DNA from 2 places in the Pseudoalteromonas sp. T1lg22 genome. Region 1 is predicted to be linked to the other one. Evidence: predicted binding sites of a transcription regulator. Region 1 holds the regulator's gene; the other holds the start of a gene.
What was found. The regulator NrdR, encoded in region 1, represses ribonucleotide reductase genes. The targets are predictions, from matches to a motif close to AAACACNANATNTNGTGTTT.
Positions count from the first base shown of each region.

Region 2: nrdA (class 1a ribonucleoside-diphosphate reductase subunit alpha) is a predicted target of NrdR. The motif match lies at 9,384-9,403, and genes of this name have one in related genera.

Region 1 covers NZ_PQBY01000006.1:9,893-22,208, forward strand. Annotated here, with positions in the region: gene C2M24_RS02285 (diguanylate cyclase domain-containing protein) at 1-1,286, opposite strand, end outside; gene C2M24_RS02290 (phosphatidylglycerophosphatase A family protein) at 1,296-1,781, opposite strand; gene thiL (thiamine-phosphate kinase) at 1,784-2,761, opposite strand; gene nusB (transcription antitermination factor NusB) at 2,807-3,217, opposite strand; gene ribH (6,7-dimethyl-8-ribityllumazine synthase) at 3,227-3,691, opposite strand; gene ribBA (bifunctional 3,4-dihydroxy-2-butanone-4-phosphate synthase/GTP cyclohydrolase II) at 3,793-4,899, opposite strand; gene C2M24_RS02315 (riboflavin synthase) at 4,917-5,573, opposite strand; gene ribD (bifunctional diaminohydroxyphosphoribosylaminopyrimidine deaminase/5-amino-6-(5-phosphoribosylamino)uracil reductase RibD) at 5,576-6,721, opposite strand; gene nrdR (transcriptional regulator NrdR) at 6,723-7,172, opposite strand; gene glyA (serine hydroxymethyltransferase) at 7,322-8,578, opposite strand; gene C2M24_RS02335 (error-prone DNA polymerase) at 8,773-11,868, opposite strand; gene C2M24_RS02340 (Y-family DNA polymerase) at 11,868-12,316, opposite strand, start outside.
Region 2 covers NZ_PQBY01000027.1:203,300-215,615, reverse strand. Annotated here, with positions in the region: gene uup (ATP-binding cassette ATPase Uup) at 1-525, shown strand, start outside; gene C2M24_RS15430 (DUF3466 family protein) at 537-2,279, shown strand; gene C2M24_RS15425 (TonB-dependent receptor) at 2,366-4,738, opposite strand; gene C2M24_RS15420 (YaeQ family protein) at 4,889-5,413, shown strand; gene yfaE (class I ribonucleotide reductase maintenance protein YfaE) at 5,416-5,691, opposite strand; gene nrdB (class Ia ribonucleoside-diphosphate reductase subunit beta) at 5,744-6,874, opposite strand; gene nrdA (class 1a ribonucleoside-diphosphate reductase subunit alpha) at 6,946-9,228, opposite strand; gene ubiG (bifunctional 2-polyprenyl-6-hydroxyphenol methylase/3-demethylubiquinol 3-O-methyltransferase UbiG) at 9,734-10,444, opposite strand; gene gyrA (DNA topoisomerase (ATP-hydrolyzing) subunit A) at 10,636-12,316, shown strand, end outside.

The DNA.
Region 1 (12,316 bases):
TCGCGCGCTTCTATATTAAAGAGTTCTTCATTTTCAAAATAGAGGACACCGCGGTCGGTGGCGATATAGAGGCGCTCGCCGACAAAATGCATATCGTGCACGGCGCTGCGTCTGAGCTTGGCGCGAGGAATACGATTAACGAAGTTATTGTCCTGATCGAAATAGCCGACTCCAGAGCGGTTGGCAACCCAAAGTTGCCCCTTGGGAGAGAGGGTCAGCGCCATCACGGCTTCGGTCATGCTTGATAAGGCATTGTGGCGCTCTACCCGCCCGGCATGCGCCAGCCACAAGCCTTCACTAAAACTGGCCAGCCAAATATTATTTTGATCGTCACGGTAAATGTCTGAAAACCAGATGCTTTGATCCAGTGCTGCCGGCTCCACCCACTGCCACTCTTTGGAGTTATCGCGATACAAAAGGCGGCCATAGGTCGAAATCCACAACGCCCCATCGGAGTCACTCATAAACTTATAAACGGCGGCATTACTGGCGTTTGGCAAGGCAAAAGGACGTAATTCATCGTCTATATCAAGGAAATAGGCGCCGAGCTCGGACGCCAGATAAAGAGTGCCTTCAAGCCAGGCCAAATCATGAATTATGGTTTGTGCCAAGCGCTCGGGTAAGGTCACCCGGGCGGTGATTTTTAAGCGCAGCCTGGATGATGAGGACGACATATTGGTTAGGCGCAAGAGGTGATTTTCACTGACCAACCAAACACCTTGCGGCGCCAGCGCCATCTTACTGACGGAAATCTGGTTAATCGCAGTTAAGCGGCTTTGCATGCGGCCGCTGCGGCGGCGCTGCTCTTCGTCAAGGTGGAAGGCAATTTGGTTACGCTCGATATAAAAAAGTTCGCTGGCGGCAACCCAGATATTGCCCTTGTCATCTTGCAAGATATCGCGCACCGGACCGCTAATGCCGAACTGAAAGTAGTTCATCGAGTTGGGGTCGAGCACAGAAACCCCTTTCTTGGTGCCGATCCACAGCAGGCCTTCTTTATCTATCAGCAGCTTGTTAATGGCATTGCTGCTTAGGAAGTTGCTGTTTTGCTCATTAAAGTTGGTGAAGTGCTCGCCATCGAAGCGACTGAGGCCGAACTGGGTGCCGACCCAAATATAACCCTGATTGTCCTGGGTCACACTCTTTAAGGATTGCGAAGGCAAGCCATTACGTGTGTTCCATTGTTTGACTACATAATCGGTAATAGATGCCGACGCCGTTGATGTTATCAGCGTCGCCGCCAGCAGCAAAAGTGACTGTAAAAACCGCAGCAATGTCACACCCATGTTCAAAACTTATAGTCCAGGCAAATAACCTACTTTAATTAACGCCTGTAGGCAAATTAGAGAGCAAATCCCGGCCAAAATATCGTCTGCCATAATGCCCAAACCACCGTGTAGGCGTTTATCCAGCATGCGTATCGGTCCTGGTTTGGCGATATCGAAGAAGCGGAATAATAAGAAGCCAACCAAAAGCGTTTGCCAATTCAGCGCCGCACCTATCATGGTGATATAAAAACCAGCCACCTCATCCCAGACGATTGCCGGGTGATCGTGTACGCCCAAATCATCAGCTGTTTTGCCACAGGCCCAGATACCCAGCACAGAGATCACCACCGCAAACACCAGTTGCAGCCACAGCGGAAAGTTCATGGTCATAAAGATAAAGGGCAAGGCGGCAAAGGTGCCGACAGTGCCAGGCGCCTTGGGGCTTAAACCCAGGCCAAAGCCAAGACCTAAGAACTGATGGCCACGGCGTAAATTATAGCTGTTACTGGTCATGCTTAGCATGCGTCATCCTCGGCAAAATGTTCAAATCCCATGGCGCTGATATCCAGCTTATGCTCACCATCAAAGACGTCGACTTTGCCTTCGCCACCGCGGATCTGGCCGATACACACGGCATCGATACCATACTGGTTAAGCTTGTTATCGAGCATGGCCTTGTGGTTCTCCGGTACCGTATAAAGCAGCTCGTAATCGTCGCCATAGGCCAGGATATACGGCCATTTGGCTTCACCCTCGATACTTTGGCGGAACGCCTCAGTGGTAGGGATCTTATCGGCCTGTATGGTGGCACTGACCTGAGACATCTCAAGGATGTGCTCTAAGTCCGCCAATAAACCATCGGAGATGTCGATGGCGGCACTGGCATAACCGCGCAGCACCTGCCCCGCAGCAACGCGCGGCGTCGGGTATTCAAGCTTATGAGTTAATTTTTTCAGCCACTCCGGGTCTATGTCCAGGTGTTGCTTGCGTGCTTCCACCGCCAATCCGGCATCCCCAAGCGGGCCGGTGACATAAATCCAGTCGCCTGGCTTGGCACCACTGCGGGTAATAGCCTTGCCTTCGGGAACCGTGCCCTTGGCACAAACGGTTACCGTAAGCGGCCCTTGAGTGGTATCACCCCCTATGATCTGGACATTAAAATACTCGGCAATTTCATGCATGCCCGCAGTAAATTCTTCCAGCCATTGCGCATCGGCATGAGGCAAGGTTAAAGCCACCGACACCCAGGCCGGCTCGGCGCCCATGGCCGCCAAGTCGCTCAGGTTTACGGCGATGGCTCTATGTCCCAAGGCTCGTGGTGACATATCTTCAAAGAAATGCACGCCACTGACCATGGTGTCTGTGGTGACCGCCAACTGGCTGTTTTGCGGCACTGTGACTAGAGCACAGTCATCCCCAATACCCAAGTTAACGTCGCGACGACTGATGCCACGGCCTTTAAAGTAGCGATTAATTAATTCAAATTCTTGCATACACAAAAAAGCCGGCCTGAGCCGGCTCTCCTTGTTGTCAGGTGCTTAGCTACGCAGTTCCTTGACCGCCTTATCCAGCACACCATTAACGAATTTATGGCTGTCTTCGGCACCAAAAGTTTTTGCCAATTCAATGCCTTCGTTAATCGCTACCTTGTAAGGTACGTCTTCACGGAACTTTAACTCATACGCGCTTAGACGCAGAATGGCTTTCTCAACCATGTCGATGTCTTCGTAAGGACGCGTTAGGTGCGGAGCCAAAATGGTGTCCAACTGTTTAAAGTTAACGGCCACGCCACGAGCGAGATCTTTAAAATACTCTACATCAACCTTAGAAATGTCGTTCTCAAGCAACATATTCTGTTCGATGTCGGCAATGGCATTGCCACTCATTTGCCAAGAGTAAACGGCCTGTAGGGCCAATACGCGCGCTTTGCGTCTAGCTGCTGGTTTCACTGTGAACCCTTAAATTTTGTCTAAAACATTAACCATTTCTAGGGCACTTAGTGCAGCTTCGCCACCCTTGTTGCCCATTTTTGTACCAGCACGCTCAATGGCTTGCTCTATGCTTTCCGTGGTTAATACACCAAAAGCAACTGGTACATCATACTCTAGCGATACTTGTGCCAGACCCTTGTTCGACTCACCGGCAACCAGATCGAAATGCGGTGTGCCGCCACGAATAATAACGCCAAGGGCGATAATGGCATCGTGCTCGCCTTTAGCGGCAAGACGCTTAGCCACAAGTGGTAACTCAACGGCGCCCGGTACGTAAACTACTGTGATGTCGTCGTCACTGACGTTGCCAGTGCGCTTTAACTCATCCACCGCGCCATCAAGTAGGCTGCTGCCAATGAAGTCATTAAAACGTGAAATCACGATGGCAAATTTTTTGCCCGGTGCAAACTTGTTACCTTCAATAATTTTCATTTATAAACCTTTATTGATATTGCCAACGCGTGATGCGGGGCGAATTAGGGGGTATCGCAAAATTGCCGCGCATCATACCATAACTGAAAAAAAATAGCTGCTTATTCTGGCTGTACGTATTCAACCACTTCAAGGTGGAAGCCTGACAGCGCGTGATACTTCTTCGGCATGCTCATCAGGCGCATCTTGGTAATGCCCAAATCCGCAAGGATTTGCGAGCCAATGCCCACGGTACGCGAGGTGCCCTGGAATTTACGATGATTGGCCTGCTGACCTTCATCTTCCATGGCAAACGCCTTGACCATGGCTTCGATATCCTCGCTGCACTCTTGTTTGCCAAGAATAACCAGTACCCCTTCATTTTTGGCAATGTAATCCATGGCCTTAGAAAGCGTCCAGCTGCGATCGGCACCGCGATCGGATAGCAGAATGTCGTTAAAGGTACTTTGCAGGTGCACACGCACTAAGGTTGGGTCGTTAATTTCACCCTTCACCATGGCATAGTGAAGCTGACCATCGATAGTGTCTTTGTATGTTACCAGCTCGAACTCACCATGCTCGGTCGGCAGCTTACACTGGGCAACCTTCTCAATGGTGGTTTCATTAAGGTTACGGTACTCAATCAGATCGGCAATGGTGCCCATCTTAATACCGTGCTCCTTAGCGAACACTTCCAGCTCTGGGCGTCGGGCCATGGTGCCATCTGGGTTCAGGATTTCGACAATTACAGACGACGGCTCAAGACCGGCCAGACGGGCTAAGTCACAACCTGCTTCGGTATGACCTGCTCGGGTTAAAACGCCTCCTGGCTGGGCCATAATCGGGAAAATATGCCCAGGCTGAACGATATCCTCGGCTACCGCGCCTTTGGCCACGGCGGCCTGCACCGTGCGCGCACGGTCGGCGGCAGAAATACCTGTGGTCACACCCTTGGCGGCCTCAATAGACATGGTGAAGTTGGTCGAGAACTGGGCACCATTGTTTTTCACCATCAGCGGCAGTGCCAATTGCTCACAACGCTCTTGTGTCAGCGTTAAGCAGATCAGGCCGCGGCCATAGGTCGCCATAAAGTTAATCGCATCAGCACTGATGTGCTCGGCGGCAATAATCAGGTCGCCTTCGTTTTCACGATCTTCGTCGTCCATCAAGATGACCATTTTGCCATTTTTAATGTCTTCGATGATCTCCGCTGCGCTATTCAAACTCATATCTTGCCCACTATGTGTTATTTGATAAATCCGGCCTGCACCAGCAGGCTTTCGGTTACTGTTGATTCTGCTTTCGGAGCTTGCGCCCCTTGAATTAGGCGCTCCAAGTAACGCGCTATTTGATCGACCTCGAGATTGACCTTAGTGCCAACCTGAAATTCGGCGATCGTGGTTTGTGCCAGTGTGTGCGGCACTATGGTTAATTTAAACTGGTTGCCGTCGATTTCATTAACGGTCAAACTGGCGCCGTCGATGCACACCGAGCCCTTGTAGGGAATATATTTCATCAGCGCTTCCGGCGCCGCTAGCCAATAGTCGATGGCGCGGGCATTAGGGCTGACTTTTACCACCTCGGCAATGCCATCCACATGGCCGGAAACCAGGTGCCCGCCCAGGCGTGAAATCGGCTGCAGAGCCTTTTCTAAATTGACCCGCTGGCCGCGCTGATAATGCGCAAAACGCGTCAGTGACAAGGTCTCTTTTGAGACATCGGCACTAAAACCATCGCTGAATTTTTCAGTAACGGTCAAACAGACGCCATTGGTAGCGATACTGTCGCCAAGCGCGACGTCACTCATGTCCAAGTTGTCACTTTGTACGCGCACGCTTAAGTCGCCATCAACCAAGGTCAGGGAGCTGAGCGTGCCCGTTGCTTCAATAATGCCTGTAAACATGGCTATTCTACTCTAAGTTGTTCTAAGGTAAGGCGAATATCCTCACCAACTGGGGTCATATCGCTAAAGTGCAGGGTTGGCACTTGAGTCATGGCCGTAAAGGGGCCCATAGTTAACAAGCCTTTGGCATCACTGCCCATTAATTTTGGCGCAATATAAACAATGTAGCTATCAATAAGTTGCTGCTGCGCCATGGCACCGGCCAGGGTCGCCCCCGCCTCCAGCCAAACTGAGTTAATCTCGCGCTGCGCCAGCTCCGCCAGCAAGGCGTCGAGATTAACCTGCCCATTTTCAAGGCCTTCGCACATCAACTCGGTTACATTGTTGGGCCACACGGACTGTTTATCAAGCTCTTTGCGCGTCACACTGGCTGTGCGTGAGCGCACTAATAATATCTCGCCGGGCTGTTGAAAAAGCGCTAAATCCGGGGTCAGCCGATAACGGCTATCTAAGATCACCCGCAGCGGCTGGCGCACCTCCGGCAGCACATACTCGGCCAGTTGCGTGTCGTCCAAACGCACATTGAGCTTAGCGTCATCCACCAGCACGGTATCGGCGCCACTTAAAATGGCACAGTGCTGGGCGCGAAACGCCTGCACATCTTTACGTGCCTCGGGGCCGGTGATCCATTTACTCTCACCATTGGCCAGGGCGGTTTTACCGTCCAGGCTGGCGGCCAGCTTACAGGTAACATAAGGGCGCCCGGTGCGCATGCGCTTTAAAAAGCCGAGGTTTAGCTTTTCAGCTTCATCGCCAAGCAAACCAGATGCGACTGCTATGCCCGCCTCGGCCAGCATCTTCATGCCGCGACCACTGACCTGTGGATTAGGGTCTTGCATGGCACAAATGACTTTTGCCACCTTGGCCTTGATCAGGGCGCCAGCACAGGGACCGGTACGGCCGGTATGGCTGCAGGGCTCCAGGGTTACATAAGCGGTAGCGCCTTCGGCCTTGTCACCGGCCGCCGCAAGTGCATGCACCTCAGCATGTGCTGTCCCCGCTTGTTGGTGAAAACCTTCACCGATAATCTGACCATCTTTAACCAGCACACAGCCGACATTGGGATTGGGTGTGGTGGTGAATCGACCTAGATACGCCAGCTCAATGGCCCGGCGCATATAACGCTTATCGTCCGCACTGAAGATCATCTTAGTCTCCTAGGCGGGCGATTTCTTCACCGAATTCACGGATATCTTCAAACGAGCGATAGACAGAAGCAAAGCGCACATAAGCGACCTTATCCAGACCCTTCAACGCTTCCATAATGCATTCGCCTATCAGTTGCGAGCTGACTTCACGCTCGCCAGTGGCGCGAATTTGCGATTTAATTTGATGCACCACCTCATCGATTTGTTCTGTTTTTACTGGTCGACGTTCGAGGGCGCGATGCAGGCCATTTTGCAACTTGTCTTCATTAAAGGGCTCACGGGAACCATCACGCTTGATCACCCGTGGCATCACTAATTCCGCCCCTTCAAAGGTGGTAAAACGTTCGTGACAGTCATTGCATTCGCGACGACGACGAACCTGGTGGCCACCACCGACCAGACGTGAGTCAATTACCTTGGTGTCTTTAGCGCTGCAGAAAGGACAATGCATAGTGAATGGGGTTCCTGTAGATAACAAAAAGGCCGCAAGCTACTGCATCGTGTTTACTGTGCACATTAGCACCCCATAAACACGAAAAGGCCGCAAAAATTGCGGCCTTTATCATACACAAATGTTTGTGTAATAGCTATTTCACACTGTTATGCGTAAACAGGGAACTTAGCGCAAATTGCTTTCACTTTTTCTTTCACTTGTGCCTGAACATCAGTGCTTTCGATATTGTCTAGTACGTCACAGATCCAACCAGCTAGCTCTTTCGCTTCGGCTTCTTTGAAACCACGGCGAGTGATAGCCGGAGAACCGATACGTAGACCAGAAGTTACGAACGGTGAACGCGGATCGTTTGGTACCGAGTTCTTGTTTACCGTGATGTTGGCATTGCCAAGGGCAGCATCGGCATCTTTACCTGTGATGTCTTTGTCGATCAGGTCAAGAAGGAACAAGTGGTTGTCGGTTTTGCCCGAAACTACCTTGTAACCGCGCTCTTGTAGCACTTCAACCATGGCTTGAGCATTAGCAACAACCTGCTGCTGGTATGCTTTAAATTCAGGCTGTAGCGCTTCTTTGAAAGCAACCGCTTTAGCCGCGATTACGTGACATAGAGGACCACCTTGGCCACCTGGGAATACGGCGCTGTTTAGCTTTTTGTAGATCTCTTCGTCACCACAGTTAGAAACGATTAGACCACCACGAGGACCAGCAAGCGTCTTGTGCGTAGTGGTTGTTACCACGTGCGCGTAAGGCACTGGGCTTGGGTATACACCAGCGGCGATAAGGCCAGCAACGTGAGCCATATCAACAAACAGGTAAGCACCTACTTTGTCAGCGATTTCACGAAAACGTTTCCAGTCAACGATACCTGAGTAAGCAGAGAAACCACCGATGATCATTTTTGGCTTGTGCTCAAGCGCTAGCGCTTCAACCTGATCGTAATCGATTTCACCGGTTGCTTCGTTTAGGCCGTACTGAATAGCGTTGTACATTTTACCTGAGAAGTTTACGTGTGCACCGTGAGTCAAGTGACCACCGTGTGCCAGGCTCATGCCTAGTACGGTATCGTGCGGCTGAAGAAGCGCTTGGAAAACAGCGGCGTTTGCTTGTGAACCCGCGTGCGGCTGTACGTTTGCATACTCGGTGCCGAATAGCTCGTTCGCACGGTCAATAGCCAGTTGCTCAACCACGTCAACATGCTCACAACCACCGTAGTAACGCTTACCTGGGTAGCCTTCTGCATATTTGTTAGTTAGCTGTGAACCCTGTGCTTCAAGTACGCGAGGGCTACAGTAGTTTTCTGATGCGATAAGCTCGATGTGCTCTTCTTGGCGAGCTACTTCTGCGTTCATCGCATTAGCTAATTCTGGGTCAAAGTCTGCAATGTTCATGTTACGTTCTAACATGCTGTCTCCTAGGTGCAACGTGATTGTCGATATGAAAGGCCGCTATTGTACGCTTAAACGGCGCGTTTGCCTATTGGCTAAGGTTGAGCTTATTTAAACAGGGATTGAATTTTTTTCACAGCCCTAAAAAAATGATATTTTTTTATCTAATACATAAAAATTTAAAATAAATAAAACGAAAGTCATTTTTATTACTAATGAAAAAATCGACTCTTTAGAATTAAAGCCGGTAATTTATCACTGTGGTCGATTAAACGCCCAGCAATCACATGCACCACCCCTTTATGATGCTCCACCACACCTTTAACCTCCAGCAGGCGAGCCGTTAAAAACGCTTTTTGCTGCGCCTTGGCGGTGGCCAGCCACACCACCACATTGATATTGCCGGTGTCATCTTCCAGGGTTAAAAAGGTCACCCCCGCGGCCCTGCCCGGCGACTGACGCCCGGTGACCAAACCGGCAATGGTGACACTGGCGCCATTACGGCATTGGCTTAATTCGCTGGCTTTCTTGGCACGGGTAAACAAGCCTTGTTGACGTAAATAGGTTAATGGATGCGCTCCCATATTAACGCCCATACTGGCGTAGTCTTCCAAGGTATCCTGGATGCCGCTGGGCGCCGCCAAGACCGCCGCTTCCTCCATAATGCTTTCATCGTCGGCAAAGAGGGGCAAACGCTGCTGTTTATCCATAATTTGCCAGCGGCTGTTAAACCTGTCCTTGGCAATGGCCGCCAGGGCGTTGCTGCTGGCCAGCGTTTCCAGCTCCCCTTCTTGTAAACCATGATGGTAAAGCTCGCTAATGCTGCGATAGCCCGACGTAGGGCGCTGCGCAATCAGCTTATCTGCACTTGCCGCGCTAAAGCCCTTGATACAGCAAAAACCCAAACGCACGGCAACATGCTCGCCCTGGCGTATGACTTGATGCTCCCAGAGGGAGTGATTTACGTCTACGGCCAGTATGTTGATATTGTGACGCCGAGCATCCTGAACCAATTGGTCGAGGGAATAAAAGCCCATGGGTAAGCTGTTTGCCAAGGCACAGAAAAACACCTCAGGATAATAGTATTTTAAATAGGCCGACACATAGGCCAATACCGCGAAACTGGCGGAGTGGGACTCGGGAAAGCCATACTCGCCAAAACCACAAATTTGCTGATAGATACGCTCGGCAAACTGATAGTCATAACCACGCTGCAGCATGCCATCGATCAGCTTTTGTTTGAACTGGGTCAGCTCACCGTCGCGTTTCCACTTGGCCATGGCGCGGCGCAGTTGATCGGCCTCGCCCCCACTAAACCCAGCAGCAACCATGGCCACCTTGATCACCTGCTCCTGGAAAATGGGCACTCCCAAAGTGCGCTTTAATACCTGCTCTACCTGCTTGGAGGGGTACTCCACCGCTTCATCTCCGTCACGACGGCGTAAATAGGGATGCACCATGTCCCCTTGAATCGGCCCGGGACGCACAATGGCGATTTGGATCACCAGGTCGTAATAACAACGCGGCTTCAGGCGTGGCAGCATGCTCATTTGCGCCCGCGATTCAATTTGAAACACGCCCACGGTATCGGCCTTTTGCAACATGGCATATACCTGAGGGTCATCCCCCAGGCGAGTAATATCGGCAATGCTAATACTGTGCTGATAGTGCTTTTCCAAAAGCTTAAAACTGCGTTGAATAGCGCTCAACATACCCAAGGCCAGCACATCCACCTTAAGCAGTTTTAAACTCTCCAGATCGTCTTTATCCCACTGGATCACGGTGCGCTCAAGCATGGCGGCATTCTCAACGGGCACCAGCTCATGCAGCGGTCCTTCGGAGATCACAAAGCCACCCACATGCTGTGACAGATGCCGGGGAAAGCCCTTTATTTCATCCACCAAACGGAAAAAATGCCGGTTAATGGTTGCCTCAGGATCCAGGCCGAGTTGGATCAGCTGCGCCTGCCATTGCCCACCGCCGTGGCGGCGATTAAGCTGCTTAATATAATAATCGAGCTGAGTGTCGCTAAAGCCAAGGGCCTTGCCCACATCGCGCATAGCACTTTTTAAGCGATAGGTGATCACGGTCGCGGCCAGGGCGGCGCGCTGCCGACCATATTTTTGATAAATGTATTGGAACACCTCCTCGCGCCTTTGGTGTTCAAAGTCGACATCAATATCCGGCGGCTCGTTGCGCTCTTTGGAGATAAAGCGCTCGAACAAAACATCGATCTGTCTGGGATCGACGGCGGTAATTTCCAGGCAATAGCAGACCACAGAGTTCGCCGCAGAGCCCCGTCCCTGGTACAAGATATCGCGACGTTTGGCGAATTGCACTATATCGTGAATAGTCAAAAAGAAGGGCTCATAGCCTTGCTCGGCAATAAGCGCGAGCTCTTTGTCTATGGTGGCTTGGATCGCCGGCGGCGCCGCCCCCTTAAAACGCTTCCGCGCCCCTTGTTCTACCAGAGATTTAAGATGTTCGCTGGCGCTTAGACCTTGCGGCACCAGTTCATAGGGGTACTGATAACTGAGCTCATCCAGATTAAAGGTGCAACTTTGCGCAATCTGCTCACTGGTTGCCAACTGGGCCGGACTAAACAGCTTTGCTAATTTGTCCAAAGGGCGCAAAGCCCGCTCGGCATTGGCTAACAGGCTCTGTCCTAGCGAAGACACGGTTTGCCCTTGCTTAATGGCGCTGAGCACATGCTGTAAAGGCAGGCGCTCCGGCGTGTGCATTAGCACGGCACCGAGCGCCACTTCGCTTATCTGCCATTGCTCGCTCAGGGTGCGTATATAGGCCAATTGCTCAGGTTCAAAGCCATTGAGCTCACGGCGCACACCTAAGTAAAGCTGTTCGCCATAATGGCGTTGCAACCAGGGCCCCCACTCTTTATCCGCCGTTTTCGCTGCTTCGCTGCGCCCATGTACGAGCCAGATCAGGATGCAGCCCTTCAGGGTTTTTAAATCCCATTCACTGAGTTGATAGCGCCCTTTTTCACAGCGCCTGCGGGCATTGGTGATCACCCGACAGAGCTGGCTGTACGCCGACTTGGTGGGGCACAACACCACCAGCTCTAATTCCTCGTAGCAAAGGTAACTACCAACGATCAGCTTAATGGGCAATTGCTGCGCCTTGATGTGGCTATGGGCCCTGACCACCCCCGCCACCGAACATTCATCACATAAGGCCAGGGCGCTGTAACCCAGCTCCGCGGCCCTGCCTACCAGCTCTTCCGGGTGTGAGGCCCCGGTTAAAAAGCTGAAATTACTTTGACAAAATAATTCACTGTACGTGCCGGCCATCAGGCAAAATACCCCTGAATAAACCAGCCCTTGTGTTTATCCCTAAACACCCAGCACAACTGGCCTCGACTGTTTTCACCGATATAGTAATCGCGCTCTAACTGCGCTTGCTGCCACCAATGACTTTGGATCCTCTCCGGGCCGCGCAGTAAACAAAGTTGCTCCTGTAAGGGGGTGGGTTCGATCATAAAGTTGGGTCGCAAGAGGGCCTGCGGTGATGCGGGCAGCCCATCTTGATAAGGATGCAAGGTGGCCTCCTGCACCTGAGTAAATTCGGGGATATGCGCCCGCCCCGGTTGCAGACGATAGCAATGCTGCGGCCCTAAACGGGCGTTAAGCAAACTCAGCAGTTGTTGCTTTGCCAGCCCCTGCTGGCGCTTGGCAAAAAGGTTTTCGCTGTGACCGTCGGCGCTGACAAATTCCTCGCACTGCAAACGTATGGCAATGA
Region 2 (12,316 bases), on a different contig from region 1:
CTTGTGCTTGACGAACCGACCAATGATCTGGATATTGAAACCCTTGAGCTGCTTGAAGAAATCGTGAACCAGTATCAGGGCACAGTCTTGATAGTCAGCCACGACCGGGAGTTTATCGATAACACCTGTTCGAGCGTCTGGGGTTTTGATGGTGAAGGTAAAATCACCGAGGTAGTGGGTGGTTACAGCGATTATGAAGCCTATAGGCAGCAGATTTTAGCGGCCGAGGAAGCAGCTAAAAAACAAGCACAAAAAGCGACCCTTGATACGCCCAAGGCAGTGAAGCAAAAATCTGCGAATAAATTGTCTTATAAGCATAAACGCGAGTTAGAACAACTGCCTAATCAGGTAGAAGAACTGGAAGAAGCTATTGACAGCCTGCAGCAAGAGGTCAATAGTAGTGACTTTTTTAAGCAAGACAATGAAATAACCAACGCCAAGTTGAACCTATTGGCAGAGCTTGAGTCGAAGCTTGAAGCTGCGTTCGCCCGTTGGGAAGAACTCGAAGAATTACAAAATCAGTAGTAGGGAAGAAGATGAAAAAATCCTTGGTTGCATTGAGCATATTTGCGGGCCTTAGCGCCAGCGCGCAAGCCGCGGTATATCAACTAGAAGAACTTAGTACCTTAGACACTGCAAAACACCACTTTATCACCGACGCCAACAATAACGGTGAAGTAATAGGCCAGGTACGCGGCATTTATAACCTGCCTATCGACGTTAGCTATATCGATTTTACCGAGAGCATCATTACTCGTGCCTATGATAATTGGAAAGAAGACCGATTTGATGCAATCGACAAGGAAATTACCTTTACCCTGGACGATATTGCCGGCGGAAATTTAAATGCCGATGCCTTAACCTTTATGTTGGGCTTCTTGTCATCAAATAATGGCAATGAAAACTGGCAGAAGCTCGCCGATGTGGCTGCGGTAAACTTTACTCCGAGCCCTTCGGTTGAGCAGGTATTACTCGATCAAACATCTACTGATTATGATGGCTACACCCGCAGTGTCAGTAACTTATATAACGCCATCAGCGAAGATGGCGTGCGCGTGGGCAGCGGCTCGGCGCCTTATAAGAAAATAGAATTTACTCCCAGTGGTGAAAATGAAGCAGAAACCTACTTTGTTCGTGACTATCGCTCGCGTGGCGTAGTGGTGTCACCAACGGGTGTGGTAAGTACATTAGAGCCTGTCTCTGCTCTGTACGGTGGCACCAGCATGGCTTCCGATATAGTGCAGCGCCCCGATGGCGGCTACTATGTGGTTGGTAGCGCATCCATCGGCGTTCCCGTTGACCGCCAGGAAGATTATGACGAACGTTGTGACGGTGAAGATGAGCCTGTTGCTGTGTGTATTTGGCGCATGGAAAACTTAGAGGCCAGCAATGCCCTGGGTGCCTTTTATGATCGCCGTGCAATATTGTGGACTCTGGACGGGGATTTAAACACCGTTGAAACCAAGGATCTTGGTCTTGGCCTGGTTCCTGATGAAGACGAGGGACATGCATTTAGCTCGGTGGCGTTAGCCGTAAACAGTCAGGGGATCGCTGTAGGCTATTCTCATGTACGTAAATACGATAATGATACGCTACGGGTTATGCCTGTGGTTTTCAAAAACGGTGAAGTAATAGAGCTACTAAACCAGGAAGATGATTGGTTTAGCGGTAAAGCGGTAGCCATTAGCGAAGCCGGCATTATTACCGGATATGGCAATAAGGCTATAGACAACAGAAATACCACTAAATTTTTCTACCATGATCTCAACACGGGTCAAACCGTGTTCCCAAGTGACTACTTTGTCAGCTCAAGCTCTGTGGCCCGCGATGTTAACATCCATGGCGTGATCATAGGTGAGGGTGAGGTTGATGTAGTGAATTCATCAAGCCGTCGCCGCGAAGGCTTTATTTACAACATTGGCGATGACACGGTAGCTAATATTAATGACTTGCTTCCTTGTTATGATATCGATGGCGAAAGTAATTACCCTTACAACTTTGCCGAAGCAACAGCCATTGACGATGATGGCGTTATCTATGGTGTTGCTACTAAGAGCAAAGAAAAGCTCAATGCCCGTGGTGAAGTCGAAGTGGATGACAGTGGCAAAGTTCTTTTTGAAAGTGTGGCAATGCCGGTTAAATTAAGCCGCATAGCAGGTGGTGAGATTGAAGAGTGTCCACCGGAAGCGGCCGGCAGCTATGAGCGCCAAAGTGGCTCATTAGGTTGGCTGGCACTATTGGCCTTACCTTTATTGGCGTTGAGACGTCGTTTTAAATAATTGTCTTAGTACATTAAAAAAGCCCGGTTTTACCGGGCTTTTTATAGCATTTTTTATACCACTTGCGATGCAGGTGGCATTTATATTTAGAAATAGGCTCTGACACCTAAACGCAAGTTACGTCCAGGTAAAGGGGCCTGATCCTTGATAAAGGATGTGTGAACAAAGCCAAGTTCATCCCCTAGGTTTTGCGCCTGCAGATAGGCAACGCCATCGAATTGACCCAGGCTAAAGTGATAGTTCACCTTAACATCTACCAGGGTGTAGGAATCAGTCTTGGTTTCGAACGCACTGAAATCATCCTGCTCAAGGTAATGGGTGGCAACCAAAGCAAAATCCCAATCTTTATAGAGATAATTTAACTGGGAGCCGATTTTTGCCGCCGGGATGCGTGGTAGATGCTCGCCATCTTTGAGTTTTGCCCTAACAGAATCGGCGAAGCCTTTGATTTGCCAGCTTGATGACAAGGCGTAGTGTGCATCTAGCTCAAATCCGTAGAGCTCGGCGTCGCCACTGCGATATTGATAAACGGCGAGGGCGTCGTCATCGGCAAGTGTGGCATCGGTAAAACCAGCATCATGGTCGAATACCAGTCCGGTATTCTCCTGATAGTAGAAATCGTCCACGTCGTTATAGAAGGCGCTGAAGTTAAAACCAAAATCGCCCACATATTTACGCCAGCTGAAATCGATATTAGTCGCGGTTTCCTGAGCTATGTCTTCGCCTTCAAAATGCGCTTCACCGTCTTCAATATGATAGGCCAGGCCCAGCTCATAGGTGCCGGTAGCAATATGGGTGCCGTTAGCAAGCAACTCGCCGGTTAACGGCGCTCGCTCGGAGCGCGATACACTTAAGGCCAAGGCATAGCCGTCCTGGTAATTCCAAATGCCGCCAAGTGAGAGGCTTAAGTTGGTATCGCTGTACTCATAAGCAGTCGTTGACTCTTCATGACCCGCTTCTTCGTGGTCGTGATGGCCGACTTCATCGCTTATCTCGCTGTCTAGTTGATAGTCTTCGACACGGGCACCTAACTCTAGGGTCCAACGCTCAAATTCCCGCTCTTCCAATAAATACAGGGCATGCACCTTGGTTTTGGTCGACGGGGTGAAAGCTTCTTCGCCGGCTGCGCTATAGTCGGAATCACTGTAATGATAACCTAGGGTGCCATGCCAGTTTCCGAGACGGTGTTTGGCGTTTAAACGGGCCTCGCGGCTGGTATTGCTAAACAGGGTACCCAGGGTCTCGCCTTCGATTTCACCATGTTCATAGTCGCTGTATCCGGCGCGCAGCGTCAGGGCTTCAACAAAGCTGTCATGGAAAGAGTAGCTTGCGAGCGCCTGCCAGCGATCTTGCTGCATTCGTGCAAATACGCCTTCTTCGCCTTCATGCTCCGCTTCATTATGGCCATCAAGCTCATCTTCATGTCCGTGCTCATCTTCATGTCCATGATCATGGGCGTGAGCGGGAATGCCATAGTCAGTTTCTATGGTGCCGTAGGAAAGACCCAGGGTCCAATGCTCGCTGACATAGCTACTGCCGATATTAACCGTAGCACTGTCGATAAAGGTGTTGGCAACGCGGTCATGGCGCTCTAGTTCGCCATCTTCTTCAAGGGTAAAGGTGGGTGTTTCATAGTCATGGCCAACGCGATCGCTGCCATCAACATGGAAATTAAAGCCATCATACCCTGAGGTAAATTTGCCCGCATAGGTATTGGTGTTGGAAACCGTATCATGGCTGTATTCGGCGGCTCCTTGATAGCCTTCGATACGATCCGTTGGAATACGGTTATCGACCACATTAACCACGCCGCCAATGGCGCCGGAGCCATAAAGCAGGGTTGCTGGGCCGCGTAATACTTCTATTTGTTCGGCAACGATGGACTCGGTGGCCACCGCATGATCTGGGCCGACGCGTGAGGCATCGCCGCTGTCCAGGCCGTTTTGGGTGATTTTAACGCGCGGGCCGTCTAAGCCACGGATCACTGGGCTTGAAGATACCGGACCGAAATAACTGGCATTAATGCCAGGTAGGCCTTTTAATGTTTCGCCTAAGGTTGGTTGGGCTCTGTCGCGTAATTCATCGCCACTGAGTACGGAAACCGGCGAGACCATGTCGAGGTTGTTTTTATCTAACCCTGATGCGTAGATCACCACGGTTTCAATCGCCGAGGCGCTGAGCATGATATCCAGTTGTTGCGCTTGTGCACTTACTTCCAAGCGCTTATCTATGTAGTTTTCTTTGCTGAAATGCAGCTGGCCAGCCTGATCTAGTTCAAGGGTGAAATAACCTTGCTGATCGCTTCGCACACTATGTTGCTTGCCATGGTAGTGGATCACTACGTCACTTAAGGGTTGTTGTTGCTCATCGACGACGCGGCCAGTAACCGTGCCGGCGAAGGCGTTTGCCGAGCCGAGTAGGGCGGCGACGGCACAGGATATTGCGGCTGGTTTAAACATAAAGAAAATCCGTTAACTAACAATGGTGATACTATAACATTATAAAATCATACAGCACAATAATGTTATAGTATAACTTAAATAAAATTTGCATGAGCGAGAGTACACTATACTTATTGCTATCGAGTAGCCAGCGTAGACATCTTTGCCATGAGCGACAGAGGAAGGGTCTTTAAAGCACATTTTGCTATTGTGGACAATGTCCATCATTGTCAGCTAAACGAACACTTTACTACCTCACGCAGAGATGAAGAGCTGCTTGAGCATTTTATTCTACGTCTAATCGGCTTTTGTCTGTTTGCTTATCGCCATGATCTGGTCTTGTGTGAGAGCAAACAAAAGCCGCAAATCGATATTGTTGCCTACGATCTCCATGACGATTATGAACTGGTTATAGAAGTATTTAATGACAATTGCGATGAATTAACCAAGATTTATAATCGCGCCCAGTCTTTGTATGTGATCACCACCATCCCCATTAATGACGAGCTCACTAGTTGGCAGTTAGCCCATAATCGCGCCGAGCTGATCGCCTTGGAACCGGGTTTTGTTAATGCATTGGAAGCTGTGCTAGCGCGCTCTTTGCATTGGGATGTATGTGTGGAGTGGGATCAGTTGAGTATTACCACGGCTGAATGCTATGTAAGCTCGCAGGTTTTGATAAGCTGGCCCTGAGATTAGCCTTCATTGTCACTGGAAATAACCAGATCACCGTCCGGGGTGCTGCAGCACAGCAAAATTTCGCCGTCACGGACAAAGGCCAGCGGCTCGTGGCTATAGTTGACATTCCCTTGCACCAAAACAGCCCGACAGGCACCACAAAAGCCCTCGCGGCATTGATAGGCGGGAGTTTCTCCTTGGCGCTCCAAGCTATGCAGGATAGATGGACTATCCGAGTCATGGGTTAGTGCTTTGCCGTTAAAGGTAATATTGGTCTTAGTTGCTTTGCACACGGATTATGTACTGATATGAGGGGGAAAAGGGGCTCACAAGGAGCCCTTCTTATTACAGGTCGAAGTCGCCAAAGTCGTTGGCATCAACCTCTGAGTCGATTTGACCGACCAGGTAAGAGCTGATTTCTGCTTCTTGTGGCGCCACCTGAACGTTGTCCGATACCAACCAGGAGTTGATCCATGGAATAGGGTTACTCTGAGTGGCAAACTGTGCCGGCAGACCTACCGCGCTCATACGCACATTGGTGATGTATTCCACATATTGGCAAAGAATGTCTTTATTCAGACCTATCATGGAGCCGTCTTTAAACAGGTATTCGGCCCATTCTTTTTCCTGCTCAGCGGCATCAACGAACATTTGGATAGCTTGCTCACGGCACTGGGCAGCGATTTCGGCCATTTGTGGGTCGTCCTTGCCTTCTTGCATAATGTTCAAGATATGTTGAGTGCCAGATAGGTGCAGGGCTTCGTCGCGCGCGATCAGCTTGATGATTTTCGCATTACCTTCCATCAGCTCGCGCTCGGCAAAGGCGAAGGAGCAAGCGAATGATACATAAAAGCGAATGGCTTCAAGGATATTCACAGACATCATGGCCAAGTACAGGCGCTTTTTCAGCTCATACAAGGAGACATCAATCTCTTCACCATTAACCATGTGCTGGCCTGGGCCATACAGGTTATAAAGTGAGGTTAGGTGGATCAGGTCGTCGTAATAACGGGTCACCTCCTCGGCGCGATCGGCGATTTTTTCATTGGTCACTATGTCATCGAAAATAACTTCCGGTGACTGAGTCACGTTACGAATAATATGGGTGTACGAGCGGCTGTGAATGGTTTCACTAAAGGCCCAGGTTTCAATCCAGGTTTCCAGTTCGGGCAAGGAAACAATAGGCAGCAGGGCCACGTTTGGTGAGCGGCCTTGGACGCTGTCGAGCAGGGTCTGGTACTTAAGGTTGCTTAAGAAGATATGACGCTCATGCTCAGGCAGAGACTGAAAATCAACGCGGTCTTTACTGACGTCTACTTCCTCTGGACGCCAGAAGAAGGATAGTTGCTTTTCGATCAACTTTTCAAAAATAGGGTACTTTTGCTGGTCATAGCGCGATACGTTCACCGTTTGTCCGAAAAACATCGGTTCTTTTAATTGGTCGTTACGGTTACGGCTAAAAGTGGAGTATGACATGGTCGTGGGATCTCAAAATCAGGGTCGAACAACAAAGCAAAGCGGCTCAGAAGCCGCTTGCTTAATTATTATTATATCTTACAAGCGCCGCCTTCACAGCCGTCATCGGCCTGAGGCTTAAACTCGTCTTGGGCGTCCGAAGCACCATCACGGGTGTTGTGATAGTACAAGGTCTTCACACCCAGTTTATAGGCAGTCAACAGATCTTTAAGCAAGAGCTTCATAGGCACCTTGCCGCCATCGAACTTATTCGGATCATAATTGGTGTTGGCCGAAATAGTCTGGTCAACGAACTTTTGCATTATGCCCACTAGCTGCAGGTAGCCATCGTTCGATGGAATATCCCAAAGTAATTCATATTGATCTTTAAGACGCTCATACTCAGGCACAACCTGCTTAAGGATACCGTCTTTAGACGCCTTAACGCTGATATGACCGCGCGGTGGCTCAATACCGTTAGTGGCATTTGAGATTTGCGACGAGGTTTCAGAAGGCATTAGAGCCGACAGCGTTGAGTTACGCATGCCATGAGCTTTAATGCTTTCGCGCAGACCGTCCCAATCCAGGTGCAGTGGCTCATTACAGACGCTATCAAGATCCTTTTTATAGGTATCGATAGGCATGATGCCTTGCGAATAAGTGGTTTCGTTAAACTTAGGACACGCGCCTTTTTCTTTGGCCAGCTCGTTTGATGCTTTCATCAAATAGTACTGAATCGCTTCAAAGGTTTTATGCGTCAGGCCATTGGCGCTGCCATCCGAATAACGCTTACCATTTTTCGCCAGATAGTAGGCGAAGTTGATCACGCCCACACCCAAGGTACGACGACCCATGGTAGCATTGTAGGCAGCCGGTACCGGGTATTCTTGATAATCCAACAGGTTATCAAGGGCACGTACGGCCAGCTCGGCTAACTCTTCAAGCTCGTCCAGTGACTCAATGGCGCCGAGGTTAAAGGCCGACAGAGTACACAGAGCGATTTCACCGGTTTCGTCGTTTACATCGTTCAGTGGCTTGGTTGGTAAAGCGATTTCCAGACACAGGTTAGACTGGCGTATCGGTGCAACCTTGGCATCAAACGGGCTGTGAGTATTACAGTGGTCAACGTTCTGCAGGTAGATACGACCTGTGCTGGCACGCTCTTGTAAAAACATCGAGAAGAGTTCAATGGCCTTGATACGCTTCTTACGAATAGACTCATCTTGCTCGTATTTTACGTAAAGCTCTTCAAACAGCTGCTGATCTTCAAAGAAGGCATCGTAAAGACCCGGTACATCCGATGGGCTGAACAGGGTGATAAAGCCGTCTTTGATCAAACGGGTATACATCAGTTTGTTGAACTGCACACCGTAGTCAAGGTGACGTACACGGTTATCGTCAACACCACGGTTGTTCTTAAGTACCAGTAGGTTTTCAACCTCTAGGTGCCAAAGCGGGTAGAACAGAGTCGCGGCACCACCACGTACGCCGCCTTGCGAACAGCTTTTAACCGCCGTTTGGAAGTGCTTATAAAAAGGTACACAGCCTGTGTGGTAGGCTTCGCCGTTGCGAATTGGGCTACCTAAGGCGCGAATACGACCAGCGTTGATACCGATACCAGCGCGCTGAGATACGTATTTTACAATCGCCGATGAAGTGGCGTTAATTGAATCCAGGCTGTCGGCACATTCGATCAGTACGCATGAGCTGAACTGACGCGTTGGTGTACGCACGCCCGACATAATAGGCGTAGGCAATGAGATCTTAAACAAAGACACCGCATCATAGAAACGCTTCACATAATCAAGGCGCGTCTCTTTGGGGTAATCTGAGAACAGGCTGGCAGCAACCAAGATATACAGGAACTGGGCGCTTTCATAAATATCGCCGGTGACGCGGTTTTGTACCAGGTACTTACCTTCCAGCTGTTTAACGGCAGCATAGCTGAAGTTTAAATCGCGGCTATGGTCGATAAACTGATCCATCTGCTCGAATTCCGACTGAGTGTAGTCGGTCATTAAATGCTGATCGTAACGCTTGTCTTCAACGAGCTTAACAACATGATCATACAGCTTAGGTGGCTCAAAACGACCATAGGCTTTTTTACGCAGGTGGAAAATAGCCAGACGCGCCGCCAAATACTGGTAGTCAGGCGTATCTTTAGAGATCAAGTCCGCCGCCGATTTGATAATCGTTTCGTGAATATCTTCGGTGCGAATGCCGTCATAGAATTGAATATGGGACTTAAGTTCTACCTGAGATACAGATACATTATTGAGCCCTTCAGCGGCCCAAGTAATGACACGATGAATTTTATCTAAATCCAACGCTTCCTTACGTCCATCGCGTTTGCTAACAGATAACTGTTGAGTCATAGTTATTGCCCGTAATTATAATTAGTTGTATTAGCGCACAGCTGTTAAAAGTGTCTTTTTCAGCTATTGCAGGCGATGTATTTACTACGTTTTAGCATACCTTCGCTTTGCGCCATCGCCCACGGCCACCAAGCATTTAGAGCTGTATAAGATTCAAACACTAGATATGGTGTTTTCATCATTGTGATTCACAAGATAGTGGGGTCTGCGTGTATTTGCAAGAGGTGCAAACTGTGACAATCTGTGGATAAGTCGCCACGGTTAGTGACCGTTAACCTTCAAACATTTTTAACTCTGTCGGTCAGCGAAAAGCAACGTCAAAAAACACAAATTTAATGATTTTTTCCAAGTCTAACCGACTGGGTTTTTTATCATCAAGTCGACCATCTTTTCATCACGCTAATTCTTACCAGCGCACTATATCTGGTGTTTAAAAAATAACAAACCACCAGATATAGTGTATCCGCAGTTTTAAAAAACGCCAGGCGGATTCGCTACACTTGCGTTACGCCAGCTTTTCAAAGTGCAAAATGTAGTTAACGTCTAGGTCCTGGCCTAAGGTGTATTGTTTAGTCAGTGGGTTGTAGCTTAGCCCGGCACTGTGGCGAACTTTGAGCCCGGCCTGTTCAGCCCATTGGATAAGCTGCGATGGGCGAATGAACTTTTTATGGTCGTGGGTACCCTCGGGCACAAGTTTAAGTAATTTCTCGGCGCCAACAATGGCAAACAGATAGGCCTTGGCGGTTTTATTTAAGGTTGAGAAATAAACCTGGGCACCGGGTTTGGCAAGGGCGGCAGCGCTAGCTATCACGGATTGCGGATCCGGCACATGCTCAAGCATTTCCATACAGGTCACAATATCGAAACGCTCTGGATGCTCCGCCGCATATTGCTCAGCGGTAATTTGTTGGTAATCGACTTTAACACCAGACTCTAAACTATGGAGCTTGGCTACATTCAGTGGCTCACGACCCATATCTATGCCGGTGACCTTGGCACCGAGTTTGGCCATGCTCTCGGCGAGGATGCCACCGCCACAGCCTATATCCAGAGTTTCTTTGTCGGCCAGGCCGTTGGCATGTTGGGCGATAAAGTCCAGGCGCAGGGGGTTTATTTCGTGTAAGGGTTTAAATTCGCCATCGAGATCCCACCAGCGCTGTGCTATGGCTTCAAATTTTGCAATTTCATCCGTATCTACATTTTGATGTTCGGTCATAAAAAACTTCCTCGTTCGTCTGAGGCCATTATACGGGGGGATTTTGTGAAATCGCAAAGATTTAGCGCCTGTAAAAATAAAAATTATGTGATAGCATGGGCTGAGATAATAACGACAATGGGGCAGGTGATAAGCCGAGTTAAACTCGTGCCGATTACACCCTGTCGCAAATAAGAAGGAAAGTGATATCAATGACTGATCTCGCCAATGAAGTCCTTCCGGTTAATATTGAAGATGAGTTAAAGAATTCCTACCTGGATTACGCCATGAGTGTAATCGTAGGACGTGCGCTTCCCGACGTTCGTGACGGCCTAAAGCCGGTACACCGTCGTGTTTTGTTCGCCATGAATGAACTCCGCAATGACTGGAACAAACCGTATAAAAAGTCTGCCCGTGTAGTGGGCGACGTCATCGGTAAATACCACCCGCACGGCGACAGTGCCGTATATGACACCATAGTACGTATGGCGCAGCCGTTTTCACTGCGTTATATGTTGGTCGATGGCCAAGGTAACTTTGGTTCCGTGGATGGTGACTCGGCGGCGGCGATGCGTTACACCGAAGTACGCATGGCAAAACTTTCCCAAGAGTTGTTAGCCGACTTAGAAAAAGAAACCGTTGATTACGTGCCTAACTATGACGGCACCGAGCAGATCCCAGATGTATTACCGACCAAGGTACCTAACCTGCTGGTTAATGGTTCATCGGGTATCGCCGTAGGTATGGCGACCAATATCCCGCCGCACAACCTAACCGAAGTGATCAACGGCTGTTTAGCGCTTATCAAAGAGCCGCAAACCACCATTGACGAGCTAATGGAATATATTCCAGGCCCGGACTTCCCAACAGCGGCCATTATCAATGGTAAAAAAGGCATAGAGCAGGCCTATAAAACAGGTCGTGGCAAGGTTTATATTCGCGCTCGCGCGGAAGTAGAAGTGGACGAAAAAACGAGTCGCGAGACCATTATCGTTCATGAAATTCCGTATCAGGTGAATAAAGCCCGCCTTATTGAAAAAATCGCCGAGCTAGTTAAAGACAAAAAGATCGAAGGTATCAGTGCGCTGCGCGATGAGTCTGATAAAGACGGTATGCGTATCGTTATTGAGATCAAACGCGGCGAAGTGGGCGAGGTGGTACTGAATAATCTGTACGCCCAAACCCAGATGCAAACCGTGTTCGGTATCAACATGGTCGCCCTGGACGGTAACCAGCCGAAGTGCTTTAACATCAAGGAAATGCTTGAAGCATTTATCCTGCACCGTCGTGAAGTTGTTACCCGTCGTACCGTATTCGATTTACGCAAGGCCCGTGAGCGCGCTCATACCCTTGAAGGTTTGGCGATAGCGCTTGCTAATATCGATCCTATTATCGAACTTATTCGTAAGTCACCGACACCAGCAGAAGCAAAACAAGCCCTTGTAGCCCGTCCATGGGAGCTGGGTAATGTTAAAGCCATGCTGGAAAAAGCCGGTGATAACGCCGCTCGTCCAGACTGGCTGGCGGATGATTTAGGTATTCGCGATGGTCAGTACTATTTATCTGAGCAGCAGGCGCAGGCTATCCTTGAGCTACGCCTACATAAGCTAACCGGTCTTGAGCACGAGAAGATCCTTGATGAATATCAAGAGCTACTTGAGCTAATCGCTGAACTATTACATATCCTTGGTTCGCCGGAGCGCTTGATGGAAGTGATCCGCGATGAATTGGTTACCATCAAGGAAACCTATGGCGATGAGCGCCGCACCGAAATCAGTGCCGCGGCCCACGATATCAGCCTGGAAGATTTGATCACCGAAGAAAACGTAGTAGTCACCCTGTCACATGAAGGCTATGTGAAGTATCAGCCGCTGAGCGACTACGAGGCACAGC